4 regions of the Actinomadura sp. GTD37 genome follow, and region 2 is predicted to be linked to each of the others. Evidence: riboswitches for the same ligand, from Rfam matches in the RefSeq annotation. Region 2 holds a riboswitch; each other region holds the start of a gene.
What was found. A riboswitch is a leader RNA that binds a small molecule or an ion and turns the genes downstream of it on or off. The one in region 2 is predicted to bind cyclic di-AMP.
Positions count from the first base shown of each region.

Region 1: another riboswitch for cyclic di-AMP. It lies ahead of ACA511_RS31700 (NlpC/P60 family protein); the one in region 2 lies ahead of ACA511_RS17410 (CHAP domain-containing protein).
Region 3: another riboswitch for cyclic di-AMP. It lies ahead of ACA511_RS05260 (C40 family peptidase); the one in region 2 lies ahead of ACA511_RS17410 (CHAP domain-containing protein).
Region 4: another riboswitch for cyclic di-AMP. It lies ahead of ACA511_RS09145 (hypothetical protein); the one in region 2 lies ahead of ACA511_RS17410 (CHAP domain-containing protein).

Region 1 is NZ_JBGNUS010000007.1:275,588-280,857, forward strand. Features, by position in the region: gene ACA511_RS31690 (FHA domain-containing protein) at 1-540, shown strand, start outside; gene typA (translational GTPase TypA) at 613-2,466, opposite strand; cyclic di-AMP (ydaO/yuaA leader) riboswitch at 2,683-2,833, shown strand; gene ACA511_RS31700 (NlpC/P60 family protein) at 2,841-3,860, shown strand; gene ACA511_RS31705 ((deoxy)nucleoside triphosphate pyrophosphohydrolase) at 4,209-4,604, opposite strand; gene ACA511_RS31710 (Mut7-C RNAse domain-containing protein) at 4,614-5,270, opposite strand, start outside.
Region 2 is NZ_JBGNUS010000002.1:708,650-713,919, forward strand. Features, by position in the region: gene ACA511_RS17400 (NYN domain-containing protein) at 1-488, shown strand, start outside; gene ACA511_RS17405 (NlpC/P60 family protein) at 796-1,716, shown strand; cyclic di-AMP (ydaO/yuaA leader) riboswitch at 2,225-2,417, shown strand; cyclic di-AMP (ydaO/yuaA leader) riboswitch at 2,574-2,714, shown strand; gene ACA511_RS17410 (CHAP domain-containing protein) at 2,724-3,566, shown strand; gene ACA511_RS17415 (hypothetical protein) at 3,606-4,925, shown strand; gene ACA511_RS17420 (M48 family metallopeptidase) at 4,922-5,270, shown strand, end outside.
Region 3 is NZ_JBGNUS010000001.1:1,082,502-1,087,771, forward strand. Features, by position in the region: gene ACA511_RS05245 (cytochrome P450) at 1-441, opposite strand, end outside; gene ACA511_RS05250 (LacI family DNA-binding transcriptional regulator) at 520-1,542, opposite strand; gene ACA511_RS05255 (LuxR family transcriptional regulator) at 2,029-2,259, shown strand; gene ACA511_RS05260 (C40 family peptidase) at 2,555-3,502, opposite strand; cyclic di-AMP (ydaO/yuaA leader) riboswitch at 3,554-3,759, opposite strand; gene ACA511_RS05265 (amino-acid N-acetyltransferase) at 4,027-4,548, shown strand; gene ACA511_RS05270 (RDD family protein) at 4,554-5,270, shown strand, end outside.
Region 4 is NZ_JBGNUS010000001.1:1,911,281-1,916,550, reverse strand. Features, by position in the region: gene ACA511_RS09155 (glycoside hydrolase family 16 protein) at 1-402, shown strand, start outside; gene ACA511_RS09150 (hypothetical protein) at 508-1,038, opposite strand; cyclic di-AMP (ydaO/yuaA leader) riboswitch at 1,661-1,806, shown strand; gene ACA511_RS09145 (hypothetical protein) at 1,814-2,455, shown strand; gene hpnH (adenosyl-hopene transferase HpnH) at 2,505-3,509, opposite strand; gene ACA511_RS09135 (hypothetical protein) at 3,506-3,832, opposite strand; gene shc (squalene--hopene cyclase) at 3,829-5,270, opposite strand, start outside.

The sequences.
Region 1 (5,270 bases), on a different contig from region 2:
GGCCACGGCGGTCCCCCGCTCGGTGGCCCCCCGCAAGGCGGTCCCCAGCACGGTGGCCAGCCGCCGCTGCCGCCGCACGGCCGTGAGGCGACGCTGCTGCCGCACGACCACAACCAGGGCCGGCCTGCGCCCGACAGCACGGCGTTCATGTGCCCGTACTGCGAGGCGGTGCTGAGCAACCCGGGCGCCGCGCAGTGCGACTCGTGCCTTCGGCCCCTGCCGAAGCAGGGCACGCCCGTCCTGCGGGTGCTGTTCCCCACGGGCGAGCTGAAGGTCTCGGTCGGCCAGCACCTCGTGCTCGGCCGGGACGTCGGCCAGTCGCCGGTGGCGGCCACGTTCACGCAGTACGACAACGTGTCGCGGCGCCACTCGACGGTGTGGCTCGACCCGTCCGGCACGGCCTGGGTGCGGGACGAGGGCTCCACCAACGGGACGTTCGTCAACGGCGAACGCCTCCCCCGGGGCGTGGAGGCGCCCCTCCGCGACGGCGACCAGCTCCGCCTGGCCGCCGACGTGACCGGGACCGTCCAGCTGAAGTGACCGGTACGTGAAAGGGCGGCCCCGGGGTTCTCGGAACCCCGGGGCCGCCCCCCTTTCACACGGCGGTGAAGGTCAGCCGGCGCGCTTGGTGCGGGCGCGGGTGCGCTCGCGCTCCTTGGCGTCCAGCACGACCTTGCGGATGCGGACGTTCGCCGGGGTCACCTCGACGCACTCGTCCTCGCGGCAGAACTCCAGCGCCTCCTCCAGCGACAGGTTGCGGGGCGGGGTGAGCCGCTCCAGCTCGTCGCCGGTGGACGACCGCATGTTCGTGAGCTTCTTCTCCTTGGTGATGTTGACGTCCATGTCGTCGGCGCGGGAGTTCTCCCCGACGATCATGCCCTCGTACACCTCGGTGGTCGGCCCGACGAAGAACGTGCCGCGCTCCTGCAGGTTCGTGATCGCGTACGCGGTGGCGACGCCGGTGCGGTCGGCGACGAGCGAGCCGGACGGCCGGGTGCGCAGCTGGCCGAACCAGGGCTCGTAGTCCTCGAAGACGTGGTGCGCCATGCCGGTGCCGCGCGTCTCGGTCATGAACTCGGTGCGGAACCCGATCAGGCCGCGGGCCGGGACGAGGAACTCCATCCGGACCCAGCCGGTGCCGTGGTTGGTCATCTGCTCCATGCGGCCCTTGCGGACCGCCATCAGCTGCGTGACCGCGCCGAGGTGCTCCTCGGGGATGTCGATCGTGAGCCGCTCGACCGGCTCGTGCCGCTTGCCGTCGATCTCGCGGGTGACGACCTGCGGCTTGCCGACGGTCAGCTCGTAGCCCTCGCGGCGCATGTTCTCGACCAGGATCGCGAGGGCCAGCTCGCCGCGGCCCTGCACCTCCCACGCGTCCGGCCGCTCGGTCGGCAGCACCTTGATCGACACGTTGCCGACCAGTTCGCGGTCGAGCCGGTCCTTGACCATGCGGGCGGTGACCTTGGTGCCCTTCTCCCGGCCGGCCATCGGCCCGGTGTTGGTGCCGATCGTCATCGAGATCGCGGGCTCGTCCACGGTGATCAGCGGCAGCGGGCGCGGGTCGTCGGCGTCGGCGATGGTGTCGCCGATCATGATGTCGGGGATGCCGGAGATCGCGATGATGTCGCCCGGACCCGCGTCGTCGGCGGGCTTGCGGGCGAGCGCGTCCGTCATCAGCAGCTCGGTGATCCGGACCCGCTCGACGCTGCCGTCGTGCCGGAACCAGGCGACCTGCTGGCCCTTCTTGATCGTCCCGGCGTGGACGCGGCAGAGCGCGATCCGGCCGAGGTAGCTGGAGGCGTCCAGGTTGGTCACGTGCGCCTGCAGCGGCGCGTCCGGGTCGTAGGACGGCGCCGGGATCGTCTCGGTGATGACCGAGAACAGCGGCTCCAGGTCTTCGCTGTCCGGCATGGCGCCGTCGGCGGGCTTGGCGAGCGAGGCCCGCCCGGCGCGGCCGGACGCGTACACGATCGGGAAGTCGATCTGGCCTTCGTCGGCGTCGAGGTCCATGAACAGCTCGTACGTCTCGTCCACGACCTCGTCGATGCGGGCGTCGGGACGGTCGGTCTTGTTCACGACGAGGATCACGGGCAGCCGGGCGGCGAGCGCCTTGCGCAGCACGAACCGGGTCTGCGGGAGCGGGCCCTCGCTGGCGTCCACCAGCAGGACGACGCCGTCCACCATGGACAGCCCGCGCTCCACCTCGCCGCCGAAGTCGGCGTGGCCGGGCGTGTCGATGATATTGATCGTCAGCCCGTTGTGCTTGACGGCGGTGTTCTTCGCGAGAATGGTGATGCCCTTCTCGCGTTCCAGGTCGTTGGAGTCCATGACCCGGTCGTCGACGTCCTGGTTCTCGCGGAAGGCCCCGGACTGCCAGAGCATGGCGTCGACCAGCGTCGTCTTGCCGTGGTCGACGTGGGCGACGATCGCGACGTTCCGGAGGTCGTCGCGCGTGGAGATGGGCATGCGGGTTACCTTGCGTGAGGTTTCAGGAGAGTCGCCGCAGAAACGCGGCAGCACTCCATTCTACGCGCCGCCGTGCGCCGCCCCATCCCGAGCGCGTCCGTCCCGTCCGCCACAGGGCCTCCCGCGCCTTCACACGGGCCTCCGATTCGCCATCTTTGCTCGTTCTTTGTAATCTGCCCGAGATCCGGTCGTGCGGAGCCCCACCCCCACGGGGCTGCGACCGGGACGCCGAATCTCCCCTCCGCGGGGAGAACCGGGGACCCACGCAACTCGGGGTGAATCGACGCACGTCGCAGGACGCGCGCCGTAGGGCGACTCCTGGCCCGAACCCGTCAGCTAACCCGGTAGGCGCGCGAGGAGAGGAGAACACCGGCTTGGCACCGGACCCCCACCGGCGGCGTCGCGTCACGCCCGCCGCCACCGCGGCGACCATGCTCCTGATCGGCCTCGGCGCCACCGCGCCCGTCGCCGCCCACGCCGCACCGCCGTTCCGGACGGCCGCCGCCGTGGCCGCGCCGAACCCCACTCCGACGACGGAGAAGGGGCTGCGCAAGAGCCTGAACGCGCTGAACGAAGAGGCCGAGATCCTCACCGAGAAGTTCAACAAGACCCGCGTGGACCTGAAGGCCGCGCAGAAGGCCCAGCGGGACGCCGCCAAGACGGCGCAGACCCTGCGTTCCCAGGCCGCCCCCTCCCGCGAGCAGCTCGGCCGGATGGCCGCCGCGAACTACATGGCCGGCGCCCCCGACGCGATCTTCGGCGCGACCGGATCCCCGGACGGGCTGTCCGACGGCGCCTACCTCGTGCAGAACCAGGCGCACGCCGTCCTCGCCCTGCGCAAGCAGATCGAGCGGGCCGAGGCCGCCGAACGCGACGCGAAGGCCAAGACCGCCCGGGTCGAGAAGGCCTGGGACGACGCCAAGAAGGCGCGCTCGGCGGCGAAGGCCAAGGTCGCCGAGGTGATGAAACGCCTCGACAAGCTCTCCACCACGCACGCCAGCGACCCGCGCACCGGCCTCACCGCGACCATCAAGGGCTCCGACCTGCCCGCCAAGATGGCCCGCAAGGCCTACGGCAAACTCGGCTCCCCGTACGTGTGGGGCGCCGCCGGCCCGAGCAGCTTCGACTGCTCCGGCCTCGTCGTCTGGGCCTACGCGCAGGTCGGCAAGTCCGGCCTGCCGCACTACACCGGCGACCTGTACCAGCTCGGCACGAAGGTCTCCCAGAGCCAGCTGCGCTCCGGCGACCTCGTCTACTTCGGCAGCAACCTCCACCACATGGGCATCTACCTCAGCGGCGGCAAATACCTGCACGCCCCGCAGACCGGCGATGTGGTGAAGATCTCCAAACTGTCGGACCGGTCCGACTTCGCGGGCGCCAACCGAATCACCTGATTCGCGCCCCCCACGAGCGTCGGGGGCTTCCTGCGGCGCGGCAGGAAGCCCCCGCGGTTCTTATTGCTTCGCCCTCGGCGTCAGGCGCTGGCGCGCCCTCCTTCAACGGCCGAAGCGGCGATCGCTCTGTTCATCGCTTCGCCCTCGGCGTCAGGCGCTGGCGCGCCCTCCTTCAACGGGCAAAGCGGCGATCGCTGCATCGCTTCGGCTCGCCTGGCGGCTCGCTGCGCGATCAGGTTTCTCGCAGGCTCGAAACCTGCCTTCGGACGCGATCGCAACGTTCAGGTCGTTGCCGGCTCAGGTTACGGACGTTCATGCTCAGGTCGTTGCGTGGTTGCGGCCCTGGGGCTAGGCGAAGCCCTCTTGGGCGATGACGTCTATGACGGGGCGGTCGCCTGGGAGCCAGTCGACCTCGTAGAGCTCGTGCGGGGACAGCCAGCGGAGCGCTAGGTGCTCCAGGGCCCGGGGCTCTCCCTCGGTGATCTCGGCCGTCCACACGCGCAGGAGGCTGCGCCCGCTCAGCCGCCAGTCGCCGCCGATCCGGCGGCCGAGCCGCACCTTGATCGCCAGTTCCTCGTGGCACTCGCGGACGAGGGCGTCCTCGTCCGACTCCCCCGGGTCGACCTTTCCGCCCGGCAGCTCCCAGCCGCCCGCCATGTGCGGCGGCTCGGCCCGCTGCGCGCTGAGCAGCCGTCCGTCCGCGATGATCGCCGCACCTACGACAACGAGATCGATCGCAACCAGCCCCTCTCCCTAACGCTCCGAAATCGCGGCCTCGGTCCCGCGGACCGACTCGACCAGCCGGACCGAGGCCCGGACGATCTCCTCCAGGTGGCCGCCGTGCGCGCCGCGCCAGTAGAGCTGCCCGCAGTCGGCGCAGCGGCCGTAGACGTCGTAGTTGCGGCGCGTCCCCGCCTCCAGGTCGCCCGCGATCTCGCTCTTGTCGACCGGGACCAGCTCGCCGTTGCAGGCGGTGCAGCGCGTCCACGGCCGGAGGACGGGGGCGAACCGGCCGAGGAGGTCGCGGAGCTGGTCGTCCGGCCGGGAGCCGCGGACGTAGGCGCCGAACCACAGCGCGCGGCGGCGGAGGAGGCCGCGGTCCTGGGTGAGGAGGACGCGGCGCTCCGCGTTGGCCTGGACGACCAGCGCCGGGTCGTCCATGTCGTTGTGGTAGGCGGTGTCGAGGCCGAGGAGGCGCATCCGCCGGGCCAGCGTGCCGAGGTGCACGTCCAGGAGGAAGCGCGGCGCGGCCTGGCCGGGCTCCAGCGGGACGGGCTGCGGACGCGGCACCGCCGCCACGTGGACCTCGTCGCCCCCGTCCGGCCGGGCGGACGGTTCGACCCGCGCGCCGCCGATGGTCATCGGGCCCGCCTCGGGCAGCGGCACGCCGAGCGACTCCACGAGGTGCCC
Region 2 (5,270 bases):
CGATCGGCCGTCCCGCCGACGTGGTCGGCGGGCAGCCGCACCGGGCGCTGCCGGGCCGGGCCGTGTCCGACGGCGACCCGCAGCTGCTCGACCGGCTGCTGACGCTGCCGCAGGTGCACCTGGTGGTCGACGGCTACAACGTCACGAAGACCGGCTACGGGGAATTGCCGCTGTCGGACCAGCGCAGCCGGCTGGTGTCCGGGCTCGGCGGGCTCGCGGCGCAGACCCGCGCCGAGGTGACGTGCGTGTTCGACGGCGCGGAACTGGACGCGCCGGTGGCGATCGTCGCGCCGCGCGGGGTCCGGGTGCGGTTCAGCGCGCCGGGCCAGACGGCGGACGAGATGATCGTCGAGCTGGTGCGGGCCGAGCCGCCGGGCCGTCCCGTGGTCGTGGTGTCCTCGGACCGGGAGGTCGCCGACGCGGCCCGCCGGGCCGACGCGCGGGCCTGCCCGTCCGCGCTGCTGCTGCGCCGGCTGGCCCGGTCATAAGGAGCCCATAAGGCTTTCATAAGGGACGCGTCGCGCTCTGTGATCATGTCATCACGAATGAGCGACAATGATCGCCGATATCAATCAAAGAGTGACGAATCGGTTGTGACGGTTGTTGCCCGTCGCTAGTGTCATCGGCTGACGTCGTGGACTGAGAGGGGCGAAACGGACCGTGGCCAAAGATCTCATCGGGGCACCAGCGCAGAGGCGTGACCGGAGGGGCGGCAAGGCGGGCAGAGGCGCCTCCCGTCGCCTGGCGGCCGTCGTCTGCCTGAGCCTGACGGCCTCCCTGGCGTCTGTCCCGGTGGTGGCGCACGCCGACCCCAAGCCGACCAGGGCGCAGGCCCAGAAGAAGCTCGACAAGCTCAACGAGCTGATGGACCAAGAGGTCGAGAAGTACAACCAGAACATGGAGAAGCTCAAGGTCGCCAAGAAGAAGTACACGGCGGCGACCAGGGCCAGCAAGCAGGAGCAGACCGCCTTCGAGCAGCAGCGCTCCCGGATCGCCCAGATGGCGGCCGACGCCTACAAGAACGGCGACTCCGCGGACGTGACGGGCTTCGTGGGCAGCAGGGACCCGCAGGCCATCCTCGACCAGGCGGCCGTCTTCTCCCACCTGTCGCACGAGCGCAGCTCCCAGCTCACCCAGTTCCTCGCGACCGCGCAGCGGCTCCGCCGCGAGCAGTCGCAGGCCAAGACGGCCTACGACGAGGTGAAGCAGAAGCAGGACGAGCTCAAGAAGAAGAAGAACGAGCTCGACAAGCAGGTCAAGAAGCAGAAGACGCTGCTGCGCAGCCTCGGCGGCGGCACGTCCTCCGGCGGCGGGGCCTCGGGCGGCGGCGGCACGGGCGGCACCTACAACGGCCCGGCCAGCGGCTCGGCGCGCACGGCGCTCGACTTCGCCTACGCCCAGCTCGGCAAGCCGTACCAGTACGGCGCGGAGGGTCCGGGCTCCTACGACTGCTCCGGCCTGACGATGAAGGCGTGGGCCGCGGCGGGCGTCAGCATCACCCGCACGACCAACTCGCAGTACGCCGCCACCAAGCGGGTGGCCAAGAGCAGCCTCCAGCCCGGTGACCTGGTCTTCTTCAACAGCCTCGGCCACGTCGGGATGTACGTGGGCGGCGGCAAGATGATCCACGCTCCGAGCACCGGCAAGAACGTGCAGATCGTGAGCATCACGTCGGGCTACTACCTCAACGGCTACTACGGCGCCGGGCGTCCCTGACGCCCCGCCGCCGCCCCCCGCGCGGGGCATGACGGAGCTCTCGTCGGCAACGGACCAGGCTTGACCTGGTCCGTTGTTGATTTTGGGGGGGTTTGCCTTCTGTTGGGGCTTTGGTACCTTGTCACCACCCCGGCGCCCTCCAGACGCCGCGGACCCGCGGCGCCCACCAGGCGCTTCGGCCCCACGCGGCGCATCCAGCCGCCGCGTGCCGGCGGCGCGAGCCACGCGCCGCTCCCCCCGGGCGGCACGACCCACGCGCCGCCCCGCGGCACCCGACGGTGCCGCACCGCCAGAGCACGCGGCCTGCACGCAGGCCGCGGCCGGCCCGGCCCACCGTGCGCACGCCCGCAGCGTGCATGGCGCTGAGAGCGCTGCCACGGCGGTTTCCTCCGGACCGGGCATCCGGACGCCCCCCGGCATGGGGCAGGCGTCCGTCCACAACATCAGCGCCGCTCTTTCGCACGCGGGAGACAGGTCCCGCGCCGGGCCCCATCTCGCCCCCAGGATCGCAGCGGCAGCGCCGAATCCGCCGCAGCGCGGAACCGGGGACCCACACCGCCGGAGTCCGGGACACCTCCCGGACGGGCATTCCGGCGACCGGGGTGAATCGGCGCGTCTCTCCCGTTCCGGTGAGAGCCGCCGTAGGGCCACTTCCACGCCCGAACCCGTCAGCTAACCCGGTAGGCGTCTTGGGAGAACGAAGGAGTGAGTTCCGCAGCGTCGCCCGGGCGCGGCCGCAGACGCGGCCGCGTCCCGAGCACCCCTGCGCTCCGCGGGCGGCCCCGCCCGCCGGAGCATCCACATCCGAACCGGCGTGCCCGCAACGGGGCACGCCACCGCCGAGTCCGCGTCCGCCGCGCGCACGCGCGCCGGACGCGGAGCCGGGGACCCATCGTGTCCTTCTCGTTTCGGGGTGAATCGGCCTGCCCGCAGGCCGTAGGGCGGCTTCCACGCCCGAACCCGTCAGCTAACCCGGTAGGCGGCATGGAAGTCGAGGAGACTCCCCCGTGCCAGGCGCGCACCGCAAGAAGACCCCGGGCAGGCCCGAGAAGTCCTCGGGCAGGCACCGCAAGCAGAACTCCCTGACCGTCACCTGGTGGACGACCGGCGGCATCCTCGTCGGCGCCGCCGTCCTCGGCACCGCCGCGGCCACCGCGCAGGCGTCCGTCCTGCCGTTCGGGTCCGCCCCGGCGGCCACGGCGGCCGGCGCCGCCACCGCCCAGAAGGCGGAGCGGAAACCGTCGAAGAGCACGTCCGAAGGCGGGTCCGGCGGCACGTCCAAGGCGGCGCCGGGGAAGGCGCCGGAGGGCGAGCCGAAGGCGGCCGCCCCCAGGAGGGCCGCCCCGCGGGCCTCCGCGTCGCGGCCCACCGCGGCCGAGGCCATCGAGATCGCCAAGTCCCAGGTGGGCGTGCAGGAGGACGGCGGCGGCGAGACCAAGTTCCAGAAGTGGTACATGGGCACCGCCCGCGCCAAGGAGACGGTCGCCCGCGACGGCGGCTCCGTCGGCGGCTACAGCGACGCCCAGTGGTGCGACATGTTCGTGTCCTGGGTCGGCGAGCAGGTCGGCCTCGCCGACCAGGTCGGCAGCGACGCCTGGACGGTCGAGCACGCCAGGTGGTTCCAGGAGCACGGCCGCTGGGGCACCGAGCCGAGGCCCGGCGCGATCGTCTTCTACGCCTGGAGCGGCAGCAAGGCGGTCAAGGACATCCGGCACGTCGGCCTGGTGGTCGAGAAGGTCGACGACGGCACCATCGAGGCCGTCGAGGGCAACACCGGCAACGCCGTCAAGGTCAAGGAGCGCTCGACCGACGACGTCGTCGGCTACGGATACCCCGACTACGGGTCGTGACGGCGCACCCGGCGGCGCGGGCTGCATAGGATCACGCGCATGGAGGACGGCCCCCCGGAGCACGGCGGCCCCGAGCCCGGCGCCCCGGAGCACGGCGGCCCCGTCTCGCGGCGCAGGGCCCTCGCCTTGGGCGCGGGCGGGGCCGCCGCGCTGCTCGCGGGCGGCGCCGGCGTGCTCGGCGCCCGGTCCGGCGGCGGCGCGCCGGACGGCCGCGCGTCCCGGGACGGCGCGTCCACGGCGGCCGGGACGTTCAGCCCCGGCGCCGCCGCCGCCGTCCTCGCCAACCGGACGCGAGCCGTCCGGAGCGGCGACCGCGTCGCCTTCCTCGCCACGGTGAGCGACGCGCCGAAGGCGTTCCAGGACGTCCAGTCCCGCATGTACGACAACCTCCGCAAGCTCCCGCTGGAGGGCTGGCAGGAGCGCCTCTCCGGCACGCAGGCCGTGCACGGGGACAGCGCGGTCGTCCGCGTGGAGATGCGCTACAAGCTGCGGGGGTTCGACAAGGGCCATGTGGCCCGCACCCGGTACCTCACCCTCGCCCCCGATTTCGGCACGTGGACGATCGTCGGAGACGGGACGTCCCGCGGCCTCACCGACGACGCCGACATCTGGGACGGCGGCCCGCTCACCGTGGTCAGAGGCCGCGCCACCCTCGCCATCGGCGACACCACCGGCCTCGAAGGCATCGCCGAGCGCCTGGACGCCGCCGTGCCCGTCGTCACCGGCGTCGTCGGCCGGGGCTGGGCGCAGCGGGTCGTCGCGCTCGTCCCCGCCGACCCGCGGCTCGCGTCCGCGCTCGCGGGCCCCGGCCAGAGCCTCGACGAGATCGCCGCCCTCGCCGCCGTCGCGCCCTCGGCCGGCGGACCGGGCGGAGCGGGCCGCGGCGAGGACCGCGTCATCGTCTCCCCCGGCACCTTCGGCCGGCTCAACGAACTGGGCCGCGACGTGGTCCTCACGCACGAGCTGACCCACGTCGCCACCGGCGGCGCCCGCGACCGGCGGACCCCGCTGTGGCTCATCGAGGGCTTCGCCGACTACGTCGGCTACCGGCGGGCCGGGATCGGCGTCCGGTCGGCGGCCGGCGAGCTGCGCCGCGAGGTCGCCGCGGGACGGCTCCCGGCCGCGCTGCCGGCGGCCGCCGACTTCGCGGGCGGCTCCCCGCGCCTCTCCCAGTCCTACCAGGAGGCCTGGCTCGCCTGCCGGATGGTCGCCGACCGGTACGGTGAGGCGACGCTCGTGCGGCTCTACCGGGCCGCCGGGCGCGCCCCCGAGGCCGCCGCGCTGCGCGACGCGCTCGGCCTCAACCGCGACCGCTTCACCACCCTGTGGCGCGACTATGTGAAGAAGGAGCTCGCATGAGCGCAGCGAACCGGGTGGAGCCGGGGGCCGTCCCCCCGCCGGAGGCGGACGCGAGCGGGACGCGGCGCCCCCGCGTCGCCGCCGGCACCGCCGCCGCCGTGCTGTTCGTCGCCGTGGGCGCGGTGCTCGCGCTGACCACCCCGTGGAACCCGCTGCCCGGCCGCGTCCCCGGCGGGCACGCCGCCGCCGACCCCGCGCTCGACTTCTCCCCCGCCGAGATCGCCCGCTCCAGGGCGTTCGACTCCGCCGTCAACCCGCCCGCCTACGCGGGGCTCCTGGCCGGCCTCGCGGTGGTCCTCGTCCTCGGCCTCACTCCGCTCGGCGCCCGCCTCATCGGCCGCGTCA
Region 3 (5,270 bases), on a different contig from region 2:
GACGGGGAGCGGGTACGCCAGCGCGGCGATCAGGTCGACCTCGCCGGACACGCCGTCCAGCAGCTCGTCGACCAGCGCCTCCACGCGGGGCCGCAGCCGTTCGACGAGCCTCGGGGTGAACGCCTTGCTCACCAGCCGCCGGAGCCGGGTGTGGTCGGGCGGGTCCAGCGTCAGGAACGACCGGTTCCGGGTTCGGGACTCGCGCCACAGCCCGCCGCCCTCGGGACGGTGCCCGAACCGGGGATCGCGCAGCACCCGCTCGCACAGGCCATAGGACGTGGTCACACGGAGGCCGACGTCCGTCTGGTGGAGGCGGCCCTTGCCGGACGCGAGGCGGCGGTAGTGCGCGTAAGGGTCGGTCCGGAAGGCCGGGTCACCCGGGTCGAACCCGAGGACCGCCGCAGCGCCGGCCTCCACGGCCTGCCCCGTCCTGTCCTCCATGCCCCACAGTCACCCGGAAATAAGACGAAATGTCAACAGGCGGTGGAGGGGCGGCCGCCCGGCCGGTCCCGGCGGGCGTCAAGCGCTTTCGCGGACGACCAGTTCGGGGCGCTGGACGACCTGGCGGTGCTGGTGGGACTTGCCCTCGCTCATCTCGGCCAGCGCCAGTTCGGCCGCCTCCCAGCCCAGCTCGCGGCGCGGCTGCCGGACCGTGGTGAGCGGGACCGCGGCGCTCGCGGCCAGCTCGATGTCGTCGTAGCCGATGACGGCGATGTCGTCCGGGACGCGGACGCCGAGCCGGGTCAGCTCGTTGATCAAGCCGATGGCCAGCAGGTCGTTGGCGCAGAACACGCCGTCCGGCCGCGGCGAGACGGCCAGGACCTCGTGGGCGGCGGCCTGGCCCTCGGTGGGGCTCAGGGCGTCCTGGACCAGCGTGCGGGGCTCGCGGAGACCCGCCTCGACGATCGTCCGGGCCGCGCCGTCGCGGCGGTCCACGCACGGCAGCGGTTCGGGGACGCCGGTCACGAAGACGATCCGCTCGCGGCCGATGCCGAGCAGGTACGCGGCGGCGATCTCCCCGCCCGCGACATGGTCGACCCGCGCCGAGCACGCCTCGGACGCGTCGCGGTCGATCACCACCACGCTCATCCCGGCCGCGCGCAGCCGGGACAGGTCGCCCGGATTCCCGCCGACCGGGATGATCAGTACGCCGGCGGCGCGCTGCTCCTCCAGGAGTTCCAGCGAGCGGCGCTCCTTGGCCGGCGACTGGTCGCTGGAGAGCCAGAGGGCGTCGTGGCCCGCCGCGTTGAGCGCCGCCTCGGCGCCGCGCGCGACATCGGACGCGTACGGGTTGGCGAGGTCCTCGACGACGATGCCGAACGCCCGGCGCGGCTGATCGCCGAACTCGCCCGCGGTGCGCTCGGGGCCCCGGCGGAGCCGGCGGGCGGTCTCGTTCCGGACGAATCCGAGCTCCTCGATCGCCGCGCGGACGCGGTCACGGGTAGCTTCGGCCACGAGATCTGGCCGGTTTAGGACATTCGAAACGGTCCCAACTGAGACTCCAGCACGTCTCGCGACCTCACGAATACTGGTCTGTGGCAACTCGCTCCTCGTCCCGTCCCAGGAGTGTTTCCCCAGGTAGTGGAGTTATGGGCGGCATGCCGCCGATATAGCGGCCACGTACCGTCGTCAAACGGTCGCATACCGCGTTCGGACAGCGCTTGACGGGCCGGATCCGGCCGCCTAGCGTTCCGAGCCGAAGCGTAGCTTGAAACGATTCACGATCTTGGTCCACGGCCAGAACCGGCGAGTCCGACGAGAGGGGACGGGTGGATGGCTGGCGGTCTCATCCCGGCTCCCTCGGACGGCCAACGAGTGAATCGTCACCCGGAGTTCCCCCGAACGACCCCGCAATCGGCCAGGCGGCCACCTCCGGCCAAGCACGTGAGACGGCAAAGGAACCCGATGATCTAAGTCCGGAAGGCTCCGGACCCGGCAACCCAACGCGCGTACAGAGGCCCAAACCCCGTGCCTGTGCAGCGGACGGCTGCATCCCCGCGGTCATCACCACGGACGAGGGAGGACGGAGTGGAAACAGCCACACTCGCACGTCGTGGCACCGACGATTTCGGGCTGAACGAGGAGGAGATCCGGCTGCTCGCCCAGATCGCGAGCGGTGTCACCGCCGATGTGGCGGCACGCAAGCTGGAGTTGAGCGCACGGACCTTGCGGCGCCGGCTGCGGACGATCTGCGACCGGCTGGAGGTCAACACCCCTATCGAGGCCGTGGTGTGGGCGGCCCGGAGGCAGCTCATCTAACCGGCTTCACCCCCGACGCTCGCCAGGGGACGGGCGAGCGTCACCGAGAGATCAGCGTCGTCGAGAGACCCAGGCGGCGAACGCACCCGAATTCCGTCCGACCCCGCAGCGGCGGCGCCGGCGCTCTGACAGGTAGGTCCCTGCAGGAGGCGTCGCCGCGGACGGCGTTCGAGTTCCACGCCGACGGATCTCGTCAGCATGCTTCGCGGCGGACCGGGGAACCAGCGGTCAGGCGACTCTGACGGTCAGGAGCCCCACCGGCCAAGCGATTCGGACGGTCAGGCGATTCGGCCGGTCAGGCGACTCGGACGCCGCCGGCGAAGGGACGTCCGCCCATCGGGGCGATCTTCACGACGTCGCCGGTGTGCGGCGCGTGCAGCATCTTGCCGTCGCCGACGTACATCCCCATGTGGTGGAGGTCGGCGTAGAAGAACACGAGGTCGCCCGGCTGGAGTTGGCTGCGCGACACGTGCGTGCCCGCGTTCCACTGGCTGCCGGTGTAGTGCGGCAGGTTGATGCCGACCTGCTTGTAGGCCCACATCGTCAGGCCGGAGCAGTCGAAGGTGGTCGGGCCCGCGGCGCCCCAGACGTAGGGGCGTCCGATCTTGCCCATGGCGAGGCGCAGCGCCTGCGCGGCCTTGCCGGTGCCGATGACGGGGAGCTTGGCGAGCTGGGTGGGGTCCCGCTTGACGAGCGTGCCGCGGACCTTCTCGTAGGTCTCGGTGACCTTCTTGCGCTGCGAGTCGAGCTGGGCCCGCAGGTCCTTGACCTGCTTGGCGCGCCCTTCGGCGGACTTGCGGGCGCGCTGGGCGGCCTGCATGGCCTGCATGAGCCCGAGGACCTTGGTGCTGTCCTGCTTGGCGAAGTAGTTGAGCGTCGCGGCCTGGTCGAGGACGGCCTGCGGGTCCTGGGAGGCGACGAACGAGACCGCGGGGTCGGAGCCGCCCTGCATGTAGCTGGTCGCGGCGAGGGCGCCGACCTTCTGGCGGAGCGTCCGGAGCGTCTTCTCCTGCCGCTCGGCGTTCTCGGCGGCGACCTCGGCGGCCCGCCGGGACTGCGCGAGCTTCACCTTCAGGCCGTTGTACTGCTCGGTGAGCTGCTCGAGCTGGTCGGCGAGCTTGAAGGCCTGGGACCGGAGCTCCTTGGTGGAGGGCTCGGGGTCGGCGTGCGCGACGGCGATGGTGCGCGGGGCGACGACGTGCGGTGCCGCCGTCAGGGCGACGAGCGCGCCGGCCACGGTCACCGCGCGGCCGCGGAAGCGTGAAAGGGAAGCAGGCCGCGATGGCTCCACGAATTCTCCTCTCCAGGTCCGCCTACCGGGTTAGCTGACGGGTTCGGGCCGGAGCAGCCCGTCCGCGAGCATGTGCGGGTCGGCCCGCGACACTGCGGATTCACCCCTCACGGATTCGGCCCGGGAGGACGATCCCCCGGCCGCTCCGAAAGTGGGTCCCCGGCTCCAGGGGCGCTGGTTGCGGCCCGCGGACTCGGCGGTTCGGCCTCCGTTCTACGGGCGGCCGACGTCAGCGATGGACACTAACGGAACCAGCAATGGATGCCAACTAGAACTCGCGAAATCGCAGGTCGCCGTGGCGGGGCGTGACGGGAGGCGGGTCCGGGCCCCGGGTTCGCGGTGTGTTTTGGGTCACTTTCCGAGCGCCGAAGGCCGTGCCTAGTCGTTTTTATCTAGTCACACGTATGGGCCGCTCACGACGCGTATGCGGACGCGAGCGTTTGGTAATGCCCGGTGTTCGATAATCTCGCCTGTTTGTGGAGGTCGTGATCCGGCGTGCGCATACCGCCGACGTTCAGGAGATACGCGGGCTGGTGGATCTGTACGCCGGGTCCGGGCGGCGCCTGCTGAAGAAGTCCACCGTGAAGCTGTACGAGGACGTCCAGGAGTTCTGGGTCGCCGAGGACGTCCAGCAGGGGACGCCCGGCCCCGTCATCGGCTGCGGCGCCCTGCACGTGATGTGGGAGGACCTCGCCGAGGTCCGCTCCGTCGCCGTGGAGAAGGGGCACGGCGGGCGCGGCATCGGGCACCGCATCGTCACCCGCCTCCTGGAGACCGCGCGGGAACTCGGCGTGCGGAGGGTGTTCTGCCTTACCTTCGAGGTGGAGTTCTTCGCCCGCCACGGCTTCCAGCCGATCCTCGGGACTCCGGTGGCGCCAGAGGTGTACGAGGAGCTTCTCCGCTCCTACGACGAAGGCGTGGCAGAGTTCTTGGACCTCGACCGGGTCAAGCCGAATACGTTGGGCAACACCCGGATGTTGCTTCGCCTGGAGGACTGACCCAAATGAGCGATTCCCCCCACCGCGGGCGGCCCTACCAGCCGCCGCAGGGCCAGGGTTCCTACGGCCCGCCACCCCCGTACCAAGCGTCGCAATGGCAGCAACCCCAGCAGCAACCGGCGCAGCAGCAATGGCAGCAGCAGCCCCAGCAGGACTGGGGGCAGACCCATGAGGCGTCCTACGACCAGTACGGCGGCTCCTACGACGACGCCCACGGCGGTGAGATGGAGCTTGCCCCGATCCACCGGAGGGCCGTCGCCAGGCTCATCGACAACGGGCTCGTCGCGGTCTTCGGCTTCGCGCTCATCCTGCCGGTGACCGTCGCCGCGTTCGGCCTCGGCGACACGGGCGCCTCCGACGAGGAGGAGAGCGGCATCTGGAACTGGCCCATCATTTTCACCTTGTTCTGCGTCATGTCGGTGCTGCCGTTCCTCTACGAGGCCGTCCAGCTGTCCATGTGGGGGCGGACGCTGGGCAAGCGCATCATGGGCCTGGGCATCGTGCAGGCGCGTCCCGCGGGACAGCCGATGAGCACGACGCAGGCGGCCTGGCGCGCCGGGATAGTCCATGTGGGTTACCAGATCGGTGTCTTCTTCTTCCTCGTCCTGGCGGTGATGGTGTGGGAGTACGCCGCGTACGGCATGGCGCTCGTCTGGGTGGGCGGCCTGATGGCCTACCTGTGGGCCATCTGGGACCAGCCTCTGCACCAGGCTCTGCACGAC
Region 4 (5,270 bases), on a different contig from region 2:
ACCGCCCCCAAGGACGGCGGCGGCGAGATCGACTACATGGAGACCTACGAGGACAGCGGGCTCCGGACGGGCGCGAACTTCTTCCTCCACTACGACCAGCGGAAGGGGTCGGAGCAGAAGGGGCGCGAAGGCAACTCGGGGCGCGTCGCCGACCACGTGGAGGTCGACCTCACCGCCTGGCACACGTTCGCGGTCGAGTGGACCGCGAAGGAGATCAACGGGTACGTGGACGGCCGGCGCTGGTTCCACACGTCGGATCCGGACGTGCGGCCGCCGGGCCCCATGGGCCAGGCGATCCAGCTCGACTGGATGCCCGAGTTGAAGAAGCTGACCGCGCCCGGCATCGACACCCGCGACAGCGCGGTCCTCGAAGTCGACTGGATCCGCATGTACGGCGCCTGACCGGAACCGTACGGAACCGCGCGGAACCGCGCGGAACCTGGACGGCGCGGGCGGAGGACGGGTCTCCCGGACACGGGGTCTCCGGGAGACCGGCTCACCGCGGCGTCAGCGGATGATCTGCCACATTCCCTTGGCGTCGCGGCGCAGCACGAACTGCGGCTGGAGGGCCTCCCGCGTCAGGTGCCCGTCCGTCCAGCGCAGGCCGGAGAACGGCACGACCGCCTCGCCCGGCTTGGTGATCTTCCCTCCGGTGGCCATGATCTGGCCGAGCGCGAGCCGTTCCTTCGGCCTGAGGAAATGCGGGGTGGCCTTCACTCCCTTGCGGCAGTCGCCTTTCAGCGCGGGGCTGTTGACGAAGTCGCTGTCCTCGCGGACGTAACGGCACACGGAGGCGTCGCCCGCCGCCTGCCCGTGCAGGAACGCCTCCAGCGCGGCGCGCGCCCCCGCGAGCCCCGGCGCGGCGCCCGGGTCGGTCTGCGGAGACTCGCTCGGCTCCGTCGGCGCGGCCGGGGGTGCGGACCGCTGCGCGGCGGGCGGCGGTGTGCCGCCGCCGTCGCCTTCCGCCCCTCCGCAGGCCGCGGCGCCCAGCACCGCGAGAAAGAGAAGGCCGCGGGCGGCCCTTTTCCCATGCGTCATTAAACGCCTCCCTGGGGGCCGGGATCCGGCGATGATCATACGTGGCCTATCACGTTCCGGCAATGGAGCGAGGAATGGCCTCCTGATCACGTGCGATGACCGTCCCCGACACCTCCGGCGAGCATCCCGGGCACTCTCCGGCGGACGGGCCGATACTCGGCCGCGCTCATCATTCCTGATCACCGAACTGCCGTTTTCGCGGTGCGCGAGAACTACCGGTCCCCGTCCCGGACGGGGTGCCGGGCCCGCGGGCGGCACCGCGCCGCGGCGCCCCCGCCGGGCCGGCGGGGCGCGGCCCTCCCGGCGGGCACGGCGGAGCCGGCCGGAGGCCCCACAGGGGACGGTCTGGGGCGCTGAGCTGGGGGTTGATGATTTTGTCGGGGTTTGCCATCCCTTGAGAGGTTCTGTAGCTTTGCGCTCACCAAGGCGCCAGCCAGGCGCTCTTGCCCCACCTGGCGCACATGCCACACCAGCGTGGGCGGGCGACGCGGTCCACGCGTCGCGCAGTGCCGTGCACGCTCAGCGCCGTGCAGGCAACGCCCGGAGGCGATCCGCCTCGGCAGGGCCTTTACAACATCAGCGCCGCTCTCTCCTTCATGGGGCCCATCGTGCCCCGGGGACCGCAGCGGCACCGCCGAGTCCGCCGTAGCGCGGAGCCGGGGACCCACCCTCCCTGCACTGGGGTGAATCGGCCTGCCCGCAGGCCGTAGGGCGACTTCCACGTCCGAACCCGTCAGCTAACCCGGTAGGCGGCACATGGAAGAAGGAGCCCCCCTTGAAAGGCAAGCACACCAGGAGCAAGGGCATTTTCGGCCTGAGCCCCCGCACCAATGGAGCGCTCGTCGGTCTCGCCGTGTTCGGCGTGGCCGCGACGACGGTGCAACTGGCGGAGCGTCCGTCCGATACCGGCACATCGGTCGCCGCCGTCAAATCCGTCCCCCAGCCGCGCAAGGCCGTGCCGGACACGTCCGACAGGTCCGAGAAGAAGAAGGCCGTGGACGAGCGGTCCGAGGTCATCGAGCGGGCTAGGACGTGGAACCCGCACAGCTCGGACCGGGTGTCCTACAGCCAGGTCAGGTCCCACGAGGGCTACCGGGCCGACTGCTCGGGATACGTGTCCATGGCGTTGGGCCTGCCCAAGCCGGGAGAGAACACGGTCGGCCTGACGTCGTCGCGCCACACCTCCCGCATCGCGATGTCGGAACTGAAGAAGGGCGACCTCGTCATGGACGCGGAGGGCACCAACACGACCCGCCACGTCGTCATCTTCGAGAAGTGGGCCGACGGAGACCACACGTCCTACTGGGCCTACGAGCAGCGCGGCCGCTACGGCACCGACTACCGGACGCGCGACTACGGCCTGGACTCGGGCAGCGAGTACAAGGCCTACCGGCCGACGAAGCTCAGCGACGCCTGACCGACGCCCGGAGGGCGGGAGCGAACCTCCCGCCCTCCGGGCGCTGCGGTCAGGTGGACCGCACCGCCCTGATGGACTCCTTCAGCGAGCCGACGGTGGCCATGACCGCCGTGGGCTCGTAGCCGCAGTGGGCCATGCAGTTGGCGCACCGCGGGTCGCGTCCGCGGCCGTAGGAGTCCCAGTCGGTCTCGTCCAGGAGTTCCTGGTAGGTCTGCGCGTAGCCGTCCGACATCAGGTAGCACGGACGCTGCCACCCGAAGAGCGAGTAGGACGGGATCGCCCAGGCCGTGCACGGGAAGTCGACCTTGCCCTCCAGGAAGTCCAGGAAGAGCGGCGAGTGGTTCAGCCGCCAGCGCTTGCGGTTCCCGTCGGCGAACGCCTTGCGGAACAGTTCCCGCGACTCCTGGACGCCGAGGAAGTGCTCCTGGTCGGGCGCCTTGTCGTAGGCGTACCCCGGCGAGATCATCATTTCGTCGACCTTCAGATCGTCGTTGAGGTAGTTCATGACCTCGATGACGTTCTGCGGGGTGTCGGTGTTGAAGACCGTCGTGTTGGTGGTGACGCGGAATCCGCGGCGCTGGCATTCCTTCACGGCGGCGACGGCGTCGTCGAAGACGCCCTCCTTGCAGACCGACTCGTCGTGCCGTTCCCGGAGGCCGTCGATGTGCACGGCCCAGGCGAAGTACGGCGACGGCTTGAACTTGTCGATCTTCCGGGGAATGAGCAGCGCGTTCGTGCACAGGAAGACGAACTTCTTGCGCTTCACGAGTTCGCTCACGAGCTCGTCGATCTGCGGGTGCATGAGCGGCTCGCCGCCCGCGATGGACACCATCGGCGCGCCGCACTCCTCGATGGCGGCGACGGCCTGCTCGACGGGCATCCGCCTTTTCAGCGTGTCGGCCGGATGCTGGATCTTCCCGCAGCCGGCGCAGGCCAGATTGCACGCGAACAGCGGTTCCAGTTCCGCGATGAGCGGGTACTTCTCCCTGCCGCGGATCTTGTTGCGGAGGATATAGGTTCCGATGCGAAGGCTCTGGCGTAGCGGCATGCTCATGGTGTTCGGACCTCCTTTGGCAGAGTGAATTCGGTCGTCTCCACCGTGACCGTGTGCTCCTCGGTCTCGACGGGCCCGAAACGGCACGGCACCGTCCCGGACGGCCCGCGGACCTCGGTCGCGACGAACAGGTCGCCGGGACGCAGCCGCGCGTCCAGCGCCCCGCCGCAGCCGGCGACGGCCAGCGCGCCGAACTCGGGCAGCCGCTCGGCGGCGGCCCGCGCCCTGGCGGGCCCCATCCCGGTCCGGACGACGCGCAGGCCGTCCCGCGAGACGGCCCGCGCCTCCATGCCGAGCGCCGCGCACACGACGAGCCGCGTCACGTGGCGCCCCCCAGGTAGCGGCCGAGGGCGCTGATCGGGAACACCAGCCGGTAGAGGTGGTAGTTGATGTAGAAGTCGCCGGGGAAGCCGGTGCCGGTGAACTGGTCCTCGTCCCAGTTCCCGTCCGGGCGCTGGTTCTCCACCAGCCACCGGACGCCCGCGTCCACGGCGGCGGAGCGCTCCCCGGCGGCGAACAGCGCCAGCAGCGCCCACGCCGTCTGGGACGCCGTGGACTCGCCCCGCCCGATCCACGCGGGGTCGTCGTAGGAGCGCAGGTCCTCGCCCCAGCCGCCGTCGGAGTTCTGGTGCTCCTCCAGCCACGCCACGGCGCGGCGGATCGCGGGCTTGCCCGGCCGGACCCCGGCGGCGATGAGCGCGGGCACGACGCCGCCCGTCCCGTACACGTGGTTGGCGCCCCAGCGCCCGAACCAGGAGCCGTCCTCCTCCTGCGCCTTCAGCAGCCACACCACGGCCCGCTTCACCACGGCCGTCTCCGCGAGGCCCTCGTGGGCGAGCGCCTCGACGACGTGCGCGGTGACGTCGGCGGACGGCGGGTCGATGACGGCGCCGAAGTCGCAGAACGGCAGCTTGGTGCACAGTTCGCGGGTGTTGTCGGCGTCGAACGCGCCGAACCCGCCGTCCCGCGACGCCATGCCGTTCAGCCACCGGACGGCCCGCTCGACCGGCTCGGACGCCTCCGGCAGCGCCACCTTGCGCAGCGCCAGGATCGCCTCGGCGGTGTCGTCGGTGTCGGGGTAGACGTCGTTGTCGAACTCGAACGCCCACCCGCCCGGCGGGGTGTCGGGCCGCCGCACCGCCCAGTCGCCCGGCCCACGGACCTCCTCGCCGACGATCCAGCGGCCCGCGCGCAGCAGCGCGGGATCGTCGCGGGCCGCGCCGGCGTCGCCGAGCGCGTTCATCGCGAGGACGGTGTCCCAGACCGGCGACTGGCACGCCTCCAGCCGGCGGCCCTTGTCGTCCCGGATCGTGAACCGCTCGAGCCCGTCCAGCCCCCGCTTGAGGACCGGGTGGTCGAGGTCGTAGCCGAGGACGTGCAGCGCCATCAGCGAGTACACCCAGGGCGGCTGGATCCCGCCCCAGCAGCCGTCGGCCTCCTGCCTGGCGATGATCCAGTCGGCGGCCCGGCGCAGCGCGGCGTTCCGCAGCGGCCGCACCGGCCGCTTCTCGTACACGTGCAGGACGCGGTCGAGCGCGTTGAACGCCCGCCCCCAGCCCTTCGCGTCCTGCGCCGGGACGGTGCCGGTCCGCAGCTCCGCGAGGTCGACCGGCAGGTCCCGGACGGGACGCAGCGACCCGAGGACCGTCAGCGGGACGATCGTCTGCCGCGCCCAGCACGCCCAGTCGTAGACGTTCAGCGGCACCCGGCTCGGCAGGAACATCAGCTCGGGCGGCATGACGGGCAGGTCGTCCCACGACC